2 regions of the Leptolyngbya sp. CALU 1928 genome follow, and region 1 is predicted to be linked to the other one. Evidence: riboswitches for the same ligand, from Rfam matches in the RefSeq annotation. Region 1 holds a riboswitch; the other holds the start of a gene.
What was found. A riboswitch is a leader RNA that binds a small molecule or an ion and turns the genes downstream of it on or off. The one in region 1 is predicted to bind cyclic di-AMP.
Positions count from the first base shown of each region.

Region 2: linked by a shared signal. The riboswitch ahead of AC1S5B_RS06790 (ArsB/NhaD family transporter) and the one ahead of AC1S5B_RS01220 (adenine nucleotide alpha hydrolase family protein) in region 1 are both predicted to bind cyclic di-AMP.

Region 1 is NZ_JBXBCE010000001.1:266,633-273,205, reverse strand. It holds gene AC1S5B_RS01230 (helix-turn-helix domain-containing protein) at 143-364, shown strand; gene AC1S5B_RS01225 (DEAD/DEAH box helicase) at 372-3,050, opposite strand; cyclic di-AMP (ydaO/yuaA leader) riboswitch at 3,368-3,512, shown strand; gene AC1S5B_RS01220 (adenine nucleotide alpha hydrolase family protein) at 3,665-4,360, shown strand; gene AC1S5B_RS01215 (geranylgeranyl reductase family protein) at 4,626-5,753, shown strand; gene AC1S5B_RS01210 (WD40 domain-containing protein) at 5,762-6,573, opposite strand, start outside.
Region 2 is NZ_JBXBCE010000001.1:1,469,566-1,476,138, reverse strand. It holds gene AC1S5B_RS06810 (hypothetical protein) at 1-698, opposite strand, end outside; gene AC1S5B_RS06805 (hypothetical protein) at 695-1,195, opposite strand; gene AC1S5B_RS06800 (hypothetical protein) at 1,164-1,547, opposite strand; gene AC1S5B_RS06795 (CIA30 family protein) at 1,809-2,480, shown strand; gene AC1S5B_RS06790 (ArsB/NhaD family transporter) at 2,502-3,842, opposite strand; cyclic di-AMP (ydaO/yuaA leader) riboswitch at 4,037-4,268, opposite strand; gene AC1S5B_RS06785 (caspase family protein) at 4,694-5,668, shown strand; gene AC1S5B_RS06780 (tetratricopeptide repeat protein) at 5,665-6,573, shown strand, end outside.

The DNA.
Region 1 (6,573 bases):
AGAGAAAAATATTTATCAGATTAATATGACAAAGAGTGGAGGGCTAGCGATGGATCAGATTCAGAAAGAGCATTTAGAAGCGAAGGGTTGAAAGGTTGGCACCGTTTCCGATTTCTTAGAGCTAACTTCAGAAGAAACTGCTTTGATTGAGATCAAGTTATCGCTTAGCCGCCATCTGAAAGAACGCAGGCAAAAAACGATGACCCAGGCTGAGTTGGCAGAAAAAATGCATTCTAGCCAACCCCGGATTGCGAATGCAGAAAATGGCGATGCTTCAGTTTCTATTGAATTGTTGATCCGAGCAATGCTAGCGATCGGTGCGACCCCCCAAGAAATTGGACAGGTCATTGCTGATGCTGGATAACTCTCCTTTATTCGATTGCGCCACTGACGGGAAAACGATCGATCAGTTGAATGGCTCTGACGGCGTTTCGTTTTAGCTCGTTGGGCAAGTGGGGCACATGGGGGATTTGGGAGAGAAAATCCAATGTGCGGCGCAGAATTCTTACCACGTCGCCTTCATCCAAGCTCGTGTTGGCGCAAATCTCAGTCCACTCAATGCCTAGCGCCCACTGTTCCACAATGCCGACAAATTCATACTCTAGCCACACAGGCAGCACCACCTGAAGCCGCCGCTGGCGCTGAAATAAGCGCTGACGAGTAGTGCGGAGTCCATTTAGGGCTTCTTCTACCTCACCCGGAGTTTTATAGTGAGTCCACATATCTGGGCGAGAAACCTCGGTGATGAGGGCGGCGCAGGCGGCAGCGAGGTGATGGGGAGCCAATGACCCTAGTTCGCCAGAGGTTAGGGCTAAGCCTAGCCAAAGCTCGTTGTCGCCGCGAATAGCAGCGGTGGATTGACCTAGAGGCGTGGGAATCAGGTCATCTAGACAGCCGAAATCGCGCAGGATGTCGATCAGGTCGAGGAAGGCTTCCCAATAGCGATGGGCTTGATGATTGAGTTTGTTGCGGCGATCGCTCAATTCGTCGCGAATAGAAATCATGCGTTTTTGGCGCTTTTGAATGGTGGCGCGATTGCCCCATTGATGCACGGGATGCGCCTGCATTTCAGCTTCTACGCCCTGCATCCGTTGTTGTTGGGTATGCACTTCCGGGGCATGATCTGCCAGAGCGGGGGCTGGGGGGATTTTTTGAGCGATCGCCCCAGTTTTTTCATCACCTTTACGAGTTTGTCCGGGTTTGGGCGGCATATCAGACGGCGGAGTCAGGTCATCCACCTCAGTCATTCGAGGAATCTCGCCACGCAACTCTGCCACATCACCCACCGTGGCGATATACCAGCGATTGTCTTTGCCAAGGCAAACCAGATAAGGAAACTGCCCTGATCCCGCAATCTTCATCACTAGAACGGCAGCGAGTTGGTGAGGACTGCCATTTTGCGAACTTTTTAGGCTAATAATCGTTCCGGCGACGGCGAAGGAAAGCGCCATGCCCATATCGGTTGATCGCACCTCATTTGCCTGCTGCTGCAAGATCTTCAATAAGCGACGCTCTTCCTTCAACCGCTCTTGCAGTTTTTCGTATTGCCCTAACAGGTTCCAATCCACCTCTTCAATTTGAGCGTTAATCTGGGCAAGCTCCGCATCCAGTTGTGCGATCGCCTCCTGTTGAGGACGGAGGTATAGCGTCGAGAGGTATTGTCCAAAACTGCGCTCGATTAATTCCTGGGTTTCTTCCAAACTGTGAGTTTGCAGCAGGTTTAGCACCATGCCATAGCTGGGAGTGAACTGACTCACCAAGGGATCGGCTGCCGCTGTGGCTAGATAGGCAGCTTCCCGTGCGCCTTCAAATTGCGTTTGCGCCGTCACCACATAGCCTTGCACATCCATGCCGCGTCGTCCGGCGCGTCCTGCCATCTGCAAAAACTCAGACGCGTTCAGCAAGCGATGTCCCAAATCCGTCCGCTTGGAAAGGCTAGAAATCACCGTTGTTCGGGCTGGCATATTAATTCCCGCTGCCAGAGTTTCCGTGGCAAACACGACCTTAATTAACCCCTGCTGAAATAGTTCTTCTACCAATCCTTTCCAGGCAGGTAATATGCCCGCATGGTGGGCGGCAATCCCGTGATACAGCGGCTCCACCTGTCCGGCTCGTCCGGCTTCGGGGTTGCGTTCCAAGAAATCATCGATTTGCTGCTTCAGCCGCGCGGCTTCATCACGGTTGACCAAGGATAAGTGACGCACTTGATCAATTGCCTGGTCGCAGTTCCGCCGACTGAAGATGAAATAAATCGCGGGTAGCATATCCCGCTGTTGTAACTGGCTGACCAAATATGCCAAGGAGGGGCTGTCTTGTTTGGGCGATCGCTGACTGCCCCCCATCCGACCCGCCATTTTGCCGCCCTTAGGTTTGAGCCGGGGATGAATCCGCTTTTGACTAACGTCGAGCAGGGGAAACAACCCCTTGGGATTACAAAAGTGAAAGCTGAGGGGCACGGGGCGAAAATCAGAATAGATCAACTCGGTGGGTCCATGCACTTGATGAATCCAATCCGTCAATTGATCGCTATTGGCAACCGTGGCGGAAAGAGCAACGAGTTGAATTTCTGGTGGGCAATAGATGATGGATTCTTCCCAAACGGTGCCTCGCTGGCGATCGTTCATGTAATGGCATTCATCTAGCACTACGGCTTCTACGCCCGTGAGCGAGGTGCCCACTTCTCCAATCGGCGTGCCGTAAAGCATATTGCGAAAGATTTCGGTGGTCATCACCAATACGGGGGCATCGCGGTTGATGGAGATATCCCCCGTGAGCAGCCCCACTTGGTCAAACCCAAACATTTCACGAAAATCTCGCAGCTTTTGGTTGGATAAGGCTTTGAGGGGTGTGGTGTAGAAAACCCGCCGTCCACGTGCGATCGCTCGATGAATCGCATATTCTCCAACCAACGTTTTGCCAGAACCCGTAGGCGCACACACGACCACCGATTTGCCTGACTCTAGTGCGGCGATCGCCTGAATCTGGAAATCATCTAGATTAAACGGAAACAATTGGTTTAAGTCAAGTCCTGAAGTTGTAAGGGAAGTCACGCCCAAAAAATCCAATTACGTACAAGAAATCTATCGTCGAATCGGGTGTTGTGCATATTCTATAGTCGCTGTAACCATCCCGAAGAAACATAGCTGTTTTAAAATCAGCAGGCTATATTAGCGGAGGGTATTTGTTAGGCTAGATTCGATCCATCATAAGGCTGATTGTTTTGAAGGTGGCAGTTTTGTGCAATGAGTTCCCATAAACTGGGGAATAGTTCATAAACGTTACCCAACATCAGCGTCTTTATCAACTTCACCTATCAGCTTCACCTGTCAATTTAGTGGGTAGCCTAATCTGAGGTGCAGTGTAATAGCTTTTAATTAAGCTAAACTGACGCACGTATCAGAGCGGAGGAACCGGTTTCTTTGGGGCGAATCTTGCGACTTGTAAGCTCGTAAGAGAGACACCTTCCAGTCTTAGCCCGTCAGCTAACTCCGTCGGCAATGGAAGGAGCGCCCAATGCTGAGGCTTTCTAGTCGTGGTTATTGGTGCCTCCTGATAGATATGTAGTTGACCTCTAATGCTGGATAGCCATCTAGCACAGAGTCTAAACATGTTTATCGCTTTGACCCACCTCTCGTAAACCAATGTCTAAGAGGGGATAAATACTGTGGAAATTCTTCCAATGTTGGTGCGTCTTGAAAACGCACTGGGCTGTTCTGAAATGGCAAAGCGAATGGTGCTAGTTTCCAACCAGGGAAATAACGCTGCGTTGTCAAATCCTAATGAAATTAATCTTTTAGTTGGCTACAATGCCTCTCCAAATAGCCAGACGGCGCTAGATTTGACTTTATGGATTGCTCATCAAACACGCTTAGCAACCCAAAAGTCGGTAATGGTTCAGGTCATTTATGTGGTGGATCGAAGCTTGGAGGGGAGCGATCGCACCGGCTATTTAGATCTCCTTGATCGCCCCGATCTGACAAAAGATCCGGCGTATTCATTGCCGATTCGCAAGTGTGGTGAATCTATTCAGGCTCAGGCTATCCATAAAGCGAGTACTAGCTTGGTGGCTGAATTGCCCTTGGCTCAGGATGATAGTTGCAGTGCTTTTGATTGGCAAATGCATCAATTTGAACAGGCAGATCATATTTTGTGGCAAGCGCGTCATCTAGCCAACGAGTGGCGGGGTTCTCTTAAAACCCATCTGCGGTTTGGCAATTTGGCAGACGAGCTTCGTCAAGTTGTTCAAGCAGAGTCTGCAACTGTTTTAGTTTTAGGATGCCAGTTTGCCAATCACCCGTTAGTGCAGCAGTTTGTCCATGACTTTCCTTGCCCAGTGTTAGGAATTCCATCTTTTCCTTAGGCGATCGCCTGAGTGATCGCCTGAGAATGTAAAGCTCCTTTACTAAACACCTGTAAATATATTGGCTTCTCTAAGCTAGGGAGGATAGTGTTTTGAGCGTTGGGCGCAGCAAATAATCTGTTTCATAAACGGGGTGTTGCGCCTTAAAATAGCGCTTCTATGGAGCTTTAAAGAACTCTTTTCTAAACCATTGTTTGATAGGGCGGCGGTAAGCTAACTTGGCAAAATACAGTGCAGTTGGATTAATTTAGAGGAGTGTTCCGTCATGGCGTTTGATTGTATCGTTGTAGGGGCAGGTCCGGCGGGTGCTTCTGCCGCCTATCACTTAGCAAAACGTGGACGTTCGGTAATTTTGCTAGAAAAGCAGGCACTCCCTCGATACAAACCTTGTGCGGGTGGCGTATCTCCTGAAGTTGCCCAATGGTTTGATTTTGACTTTTCACCCGCGATCGCTTGCAAGGTCGAAAACCTGCGATATACGTGGAAGTTAGAAGATCCAGTGGAAGCGCATCTCGAAGCCACAGAACCCATGTGGATGGTGCAGCGGGATGTTTTTGACCATTTCTTGGTGCAGCAGGCGCAAGCGCAAGGCGTGGAACTACGAGATAACACAACTGCAACGGGCATTGAGTTTAAGGGCGATCGCTGGCACGTTAGAACCGCCAATGGCACGATTGAAGCCCGCTATTTGATTGCTGCCGATGGAGCCGCTGGTTCAATGCGGCAATGGTTGGGATTCAAACAGGCTAAACAACGGATGGGAACGATCCTAGAATCCTCTACTGCTGGCAACCAGCCTCATATCGCCAAGTTTGAATTTGGCATGGTCAAAAATGGCTATATTTCTAGCTTTCCCAAGGGCGATCGCTGCTCGATTGCGGGGGCAACTTTTCGCGGAAACGAGCCGTCGGACTTGCACGTTATCATGGCAGACTTTGCTAAGCAAACGGGAATTAATCCGGCGGACTGTCAGCAGTTTGTGCAGCCGATTTGTTTATGGGATGGCAACCAAAAGCTGCACACGCAAAATGCTGTGTTGGCAGGAGAAGCCGCTTGCATGGTCGATCCATTGATTGCCGAGGGAGTTCGTCCGGCAATGTTTACGGGTGTAAAAGCAGCCGAGGCGATCGACCAAGCGCTGGTGGGCAAATTAAACGCATTAGAAAACTACACTCAGGTAATCCACGATCGCTGGGGATCAGAAATGCTTTGGGCACAGCGCATTGCCGGAGCTTTTTACCGATTTCCAGGGCTTGCCTACAAAAAAGGCATTAAGCGACCCACAGCAACGGCTGCCTTTGGGAAAATTCTATGCGGTCAACTTCGCTATTCTGATATCGCTAGTACTGCAATGAGCCGCTTGAGCGGTGGTTTAATTCCTGGTATGGGATGAGCCTATTCTCAACGCCATAGGTTGATGCTTTTGTCGAAACTGGCGCTCCATAAAGTTTGACCGTCTGGGCTGAATGCAACTGATTTAATGGTGTCTCGATGACCCTTTAGAGTGTCTAATGACTTGCCTGTTTCCATGTTCCACAGTTTGATGGTTTGATTTTTGCTGCCACTGGCAAGCACTTTTTCATTAGGGCTAAATGCCAGCGCTTTGATTAAGTCTGAGTGGGCAGAAATAGTGTGTTTGATCGCGTTTGATTGCACATCCCAAATTTTGATAGTGTGGTCGGCGTTGGCAAAAGCCAGATATCGACCCCTGTTGCTAAAAGTGACGTTAGCAGTTAAGTCACTGTCCCAGATTAAGGTTCGGAGAATTTGATTGAGCGGTAAATGCCACAGTATGAGTGTGCGATCGCGGTTCGCAATCGCCAATATCTGACCATCAGGGCTAATGGCGATCGCCCGAACTGGAATCATCGGTAAGGGCAGATCGTGAGAAAATTTTCCAGCAGATAAATTCCACACTTTGATTAGTCCATCCTGACCTGCGCTGATCAGAGTTTGTCTATTTGGATTAAAGGCAATAGTTGCGATCGCTTGGGTATGCCCAGTGAAGGTGCGGATTAACGAGCCAGTTTTTAGGTGCCAAAGTTTAATAGTGTGATCCTCGCTGGCGCTAGCAAGCACTTGCCCATCGGGGCTAAATGCGATCGATAGAACCCAAGCCGTATGACCCGTTAGGCTGCAAAATACTTTGCCCGTTCGCAGGTTCCAAAGTTTCACCGTGTTGTCTGTGCTGCTACTTGCCAGCATTTTCCCAT
Region 2 (6,573 bases), 1.2 Mb from region 1:
AGTACTGAGTCATGAATTCGCTGAATTTTTGCCAGTTGGCGGCGATCGGCTTCATCCGCCGTCAAGTTTTCTTCGTTGCCAAACTGATAGGAAAAAGTGCCCCGGTTCCAAACGCCATTCCCCGGATCGCGGTGCCCTTCATATAAGCTCGTTTCTCCCCCATCGGCAGTGCGGGTTCCCTCTGCGGCTCCCACCGTTCGGGCAACCAGCGATTCTGACCCACCCTGAAATAGTTTGTCTGCGCTGGGACTCGCAGCGGTTTTAGCAGCCCCTTGAGAATTGGGTGGAGTCGTTTCAGAGGGAGCCGTTTCGACAATTTCTGTGGGCGAAGAGTTTTCTATTTGAAGAGTTTCGGGCGACTTTTTCCCGGCGGCGACTGGGTTTGCAGCGGGGGGATTAAAATTGAGCGCCCCAGAGGATTCAGCCCCGGTGACTGCCACTTCTGTCACTGCCACAGTTTGCGATTCTGCTGGTAACTCTGCTACAGGCATTGTGCTGGAAACTTCTATGGGCGGGGTGCTTGCCTCGGCTGTAATGGCATCTCTCGGCACTTGCGCGACGATAACCGGATTTTGGTCAAGGGATAGCTCTTGAGATTGCGTTTCAGCGGCGATCGCGCCCTGCGACCCTGCGATCGCCGCCACCCACGACAGAGCAAGAGAGAATAGGTTCTTTTCCAGGGATTTGTTTTTCATCATTTCGTTAAGATTCGCTCGATCATCGGTTTGCTGGATTCAACGATCGCCCAAGTGCCATCGGGCTGTTTTCGCAGGGTCGCAAAATGCAGAACGTTTCCGGTTCCTAGCGCATCGCCCTGATTGCAGCTACCAAGTCTTGGGTTAGAAATGCCGCACAGTCGAAACAAATAAGCAGGCACACTGGAGCTAGAAAAAATCAGGCATTGGCGCTGATCCTGTTGAGTTTGCCCATCAAATGGCGCATAAACAGATTTACCGTTTAGCTCAATGGAAATATCGCCGAGTCCAGCCATAACCAGATATCCGGCGATTTTGTCGCCTGGTTGTAACTGCCACTGTTGATAGAGCTTCAAGTTAATCGTTTCGGTTGGATCAGATGGGCGATCGCAGGCACCTAACATCAAAAGCGCTAGCAGTAATCCTGCCTGGAGTACGAACCCAATGTGCGATCGCGCAATGACAAAATTAGTGACGAAAACTGAAGGAATATCCGGCATATTCATCTCCCTCATACAAGACAATCAACCATGTTTTAGGATCAAAAGCCAAGGGATACGCTTCTCGCTCTGCCGTGATGCCTGCGCGGGGTTGAATCGTTGAAAGACGGCAATAGGGCAACTGCATTACTTGACGAATCGCCTGTTTATTAGCGCGTTCTGGAACACTCAACACCTGAGTTAGCTGTTCGCGAGACAGCACCGCCGTTTCGCGAATCACTTGCTGACAAACATCTTTGGCAGCAGCCATTTTGGGTAAAAGTCCTTGTGGGTCTATCCACACCCCCAACGCCGCGAGAATAGAACCGCCAGCCAGCATATATTTCACCCCACTACGATCACGGCGATCCATCGTTTTTGTCTCCATCTATTGGGCACACTCGATTTAGTTAGACATCAATTAAGTATAAATGTACTATATTTTGATCAAATCACAATCCGTAGGAGCGTTGGTATCATTTGCAACCTGCTCAAGCTGTGGGTTTTGAGCAAGTTGCGTCTTAAACTGACGGAGATTCACATTGCAGAACCCGATCGCGATCGCTAAAAATCAGAAGTGTTATTTTCAGGAAAGGGCGATCGCTCTGTTCACTTCCTCACTCGAATCTGCTTTATGGCTCAACCCGAACGCCAATCTTGGGATGCGGGGCGATTCCTGCAAACCCTCTCTTTTTTCGAGTCCATTCCTGTCGTTAGTTGGTTTCAGCATATGGTTTTTGGCTCTACTCCACCGCCGCCACCCCAACCTCAAGCAGGGCTGATTTTTGATTTCAGCCAGCCGTCATCTACGCTAAACCAAGTTTGGGGAGCACTGGATGATGTGGTTATGGGCGGGGTTAGCGCCAGTTCGTTTCAGATGCAATCCGACGCAGCCCTATTTACAGGGAACGTTTCCACGGAAAATTCCGGCGGATTTGCCTCCGTTCGCACCCGCAATTTTGACCCGCCGCTGAACTTAACCGGACACTCTGGCATTGAGCTACGGCTGAAGGGCGACGGGCAACGCTATAAGTTTTTGGTGCGGGATGAAGATTCTTGGGACAGCCTCGCCTACACCTACTCCTTTGACACGGTGCCGAATCAATGGATCGAGGTGCGGATTCCATTTAACCTAATGACTCCCGTGTTTCGGGCGAAAACGGTTGCCAATGCGAAAGCGTTGAACACCGCACGCATTCGATCGCTCCAGTTAATGCTGAGCAAGTTTGAATATAACGGGGCGCTGAACCCAAATTTTCAGCCCGGTGAGTTTCAATTGTTGGTTAGGGCGATCGCGGTTTATTAAGGTTCTTCAAATCTGCAACCGTTATCCCCGCAAAAAGGCAACGCTGACATACCCCGCCAACACCACCAGTTGCAACGCCATTGTTGGCAGTCCGTAATACAAAAACCGCTGAAACGAAATCGGCTTGCCGTGCTGCTCGGAGATTCCGGCGGCGACAATGTTAGAAGAGGCACCAACTAGGGTACCGTTGCCGCCCAGGGTTGCCCCAAACATCATGGCGTAGAACAGGGGCAAGACTTCGGCTGGCAACTGACCCTCGAAACCAGGAGCCAAAATTTCCTTGCCCACAAATCCGGCGTTGACAATATACTCCTTGAGCAGAGGCACCATCGCCACCACTAGAGGAATATTGGGCACCACACTAGACAGCAAGCCGACGGTAAACAGGAGGACAATAGACCCCAGCGCCACGTTTTTGCCGAGCAGAAAGGCTAGGGTGCTTGAGGCGCTGCTAACCACGCCTGTTTTCTGTAAGCCGCCAATCAAAACAAAAATACTCATAAAAAACAGCAGCGTACTCCAATCCACATCCCGCAAAATATTATTGATGGAGTCAATTTTGCTCTGGTGGGCAAGCATGAGACACAGCACCGCACCCAACAGCGCTACCGTTGCTGGAGAGACGGGCACAGGCAGCGTTTCTCCCACTACAAAGAAAATCAGCACCAGCAGTACGATAAACGACCCGACTAGCAGCATTCGGGGGTGGTTGATTTCGGGACGAGGCAGGTTATCCAAGCTGTCAAGTTCGGTACGCCAGATTTTTTTGAACAAAAACGGCAGGGTTGCGATGACAACTAACACTGCGATCGCGCCCCCCAAACTCAGCTTTTGCAAATAATCCATAAAGCTCATATTGATAGACGTGCCAACAATGAAGGTTGCCGGATCGCCCACTAGGGTCAGCAGTCCTGCACTATTTGCCACAAACACCATCAAAATCAGCAGCGGCACAAAATCAACCCCAATTTCTGCGGCAAGGGGCGGGATTAAGGGTGCCAGCAACATGACCGTCGTGGCATTCGGCAGCACCGCGCAAATGGGCGTAGTAATTGCCACAATACCCAACAGCAATCGACTGCCTTTTCCTTTTGCCAGCAGCACCATTTGGGTGGCTAGATACTCAAACACTTTGGTGGGCTGAAAAGCGCGAACCATGACCATCACCCCAAAAAAGAGCACGATCGTGGAGTGGCTTTTGGCGATATACGCGATCGCCTCATCCAACGTCAAAATATTTAAAAATACCAGCAGCAATGCCCCCAACATCGCCGCGATAGTGAGATGCAGCCACTCGGTCATCACGAGTCCAATCACACAGCCAAAAATCATTAAGGCTGCGATCGCTTGCCAGCTTTCCATAACGCTTCCCCTGTTTACAGCAAATAGTTAAACGATGAATCAACCCCGCTCACTTCCCTGAGCGATCGCAACAAATCGCCGCCAAATAATTAGCAACATTTAGGCACCTCAGTATCACGAGCGGGTACAAAAACTGAGCAGTACGGGCAAGAGACACCGGCAAGCCAAACCATTTTGTAAAAATGCTGACTCTTCAGTCCTCTCTCAATGCTGACGGAGTTAGCTGACGGGCTAGGGCTGAGAGATGCCCCCTTAGAAAAGTTCTAAGCTTGAGTGATGAACTGGATAGACATTCCTATCCATCTCAATTCAAAACTCATCATTCAAAACTCAAAACCTTTTATCAGTTCGCCCCAAAAAGTGGTTCCTCCGCTTTGCTTTGGCAATCACACCAATCGACAAAAGCAAATTAAGCTGGCTTCAGTTGTTGGAGAAAATTTAACACACTCTCCTAATCATTTGCCGTTGCACACAGCATTAATCTCAATATTTTTTTGTAGACCTTAGAGAGCAATGATTTTGATTGGCACTTCAAAAGGACTCAAGGGCGTTCTATGTAATATGGCAATGCTCAAATAACTGAGGTACGGTTTGTCCTTGCGAACAAAGGGCTTAAACCCCTTGTCTGTAACTCACCAGAGCAAGAAACGCTATAGATGTTGTGTGGATCAATCAGAAGTGATCCCTGGAAACTGTTAATGCTGCGATCGGCAGAAAGCTTTTGTTTGGGATCGTTTCCTATCCCTGCAAAATTTAATTTTGTAGAATGAGTCAACCTAGCAAGACTAGCCTACACTGCTAACGGCGCAAGATCTGAGCAGGCGAAAGTTAAGGACGCGTAGGGGAAAGTTGTGGGAAAGATTGCGCTGCTAGTGGGGGTGAGTGTGTGTGACCTGGGGTTGCCTCCCTTACGAAAAGCCCGTACCAACGTGGAAGTGCTGAAACGAGCGTTGCAAAGCACAGCCTCTGGGTTTGTGGTGCAAACACTGAATGATCCCAGTTTGCTCGACATGATGGAAGCGATCGAGCAATTGTTTCGTCATTGCGAGGAAGCCGATCAAGTTTTATTCTTTTTCTCTGGCTATGGCATCAAAGATGTAGACGGGCAACTTTACTTTGCGGCTCCGCATACGGCGCTAGACGATCGCGGCAATCTGATTCGCGCCCGCACCATGCCCATCCGGTTTTTGCATAATGTTATGGATACCAGCCCCGCTCGGCGACAAGTGGTCATGTTTGACTGCTGCTTTAGACAAACGGGTGGCTCTCCCACAGAAGGCGAAACTCTGATGGAAGATACCTATAACCACTTGATTGGCGATCGCCGCGTGATTTTGTCTGCCACCACCGCCACTCAGCATTTACCCGAACCCGATAGCCTAGATGCTTGGAGCTACACGCGCTATTGGGCAGAAGGAGCCGTCACAGGAGCGGCAGACACCGACTGCGACGGTAGCCTCACGGTTAAAGAACTCCATTACTATGCTCAGCGCAAACTTCAGATTGCCGCCCCCGATCAGCATCCCCAGTTTTATGGCTCAGAAGACACCGCAAATCAACTGGTCTTACAGGTTCCCAGCCAAATTCCCACCGTAAAATACCGCCAGTTTTTAGAAAAAATGGCTCAAACGAGCGAAATCGACACCACCGAGTTTCGGATTTTATCGGGGCGTAATACCCTTAACACGTTCCGCCAACATTTGGGATTGTCGCCTCAGGATGGAGCCAAGATTGAAGAGGATGTGTTGCGTCCCTTTCAAGAGCGGCAACAGCGGGTACAGTTGTATCAAGAACTTCTTTCTAAGCTGACAGAGAGGGCAGAATGACTCCTAAAGAAAGAGAAGAGGTTTATCAAAAACTCAGGCAGTGGCAAAAAGCGCTGAGCTTAACCGATAGTAATACGGGGTTAATCAGCGCAGAGCCATCTGCAACTCGCCTGCAACCCAAGCCTCGCCAAAATGACCTAAAATTCTATGAACAGTTGCTAGAGCGCATGATGGCAGACGCGATCGCCCGTCAGTCTGGGTTGCGAGAGAGCGATCGCCATGAACTTCAAGCCCTCAAGCAAGTGCTGAATCTGCCCAACGAGGATGTGGCGGAAATTGAACACCGCTTGACGAATCAATCCGCTGCAACCGTTTTGCCCAGCGATTTGTCAAAGAGTAGTGCCGCTCCAACCAGTTCACCGTCAAGCTTCCATCCTTCTACTGCCATCCCATCTACAGAAATTCCATCTACAGAAATCCCTGCTGCCCAAATTCCCTCCGCACAAATCCCGTCTACAGAAATCCCTGCTGCCCAAATTTCCTCTGTCCAAATCCCCTCGGCAGAGATTCCTGCTGCGGAAACTACGGTTCCATCTCCGGGCGAGGTTAACCCTTCAGCCAATTTAACAGGGGTGAAAGGGCAAGTAGTCAAGCGCAAGGCAGATATAGAAGGCTTCAGCGGAGCAGCCAATTCTACTCCGGCTGACCCATCGGCATCGCCAAAAAGTGTTAGCCAGCCAGTAACTGAGATGTCTCCTAGGGCTGCGATCGCGGCTGATCAGACCACAGCTTCCCCTGCCAAATCTTCCGTCAACTCTGCCCAAGATGCGAATGCAGAAAAGATTGCTCCAAAGAGCGATCGCCGTCCGCTGTTTATTACATTAGGATTTCTTTTGTCTTTGTTGGGGCTTATCGGCGGCATTTGGCTAGCACTTCGTTCCAACTCAGGCGGCGGTACGACTTCG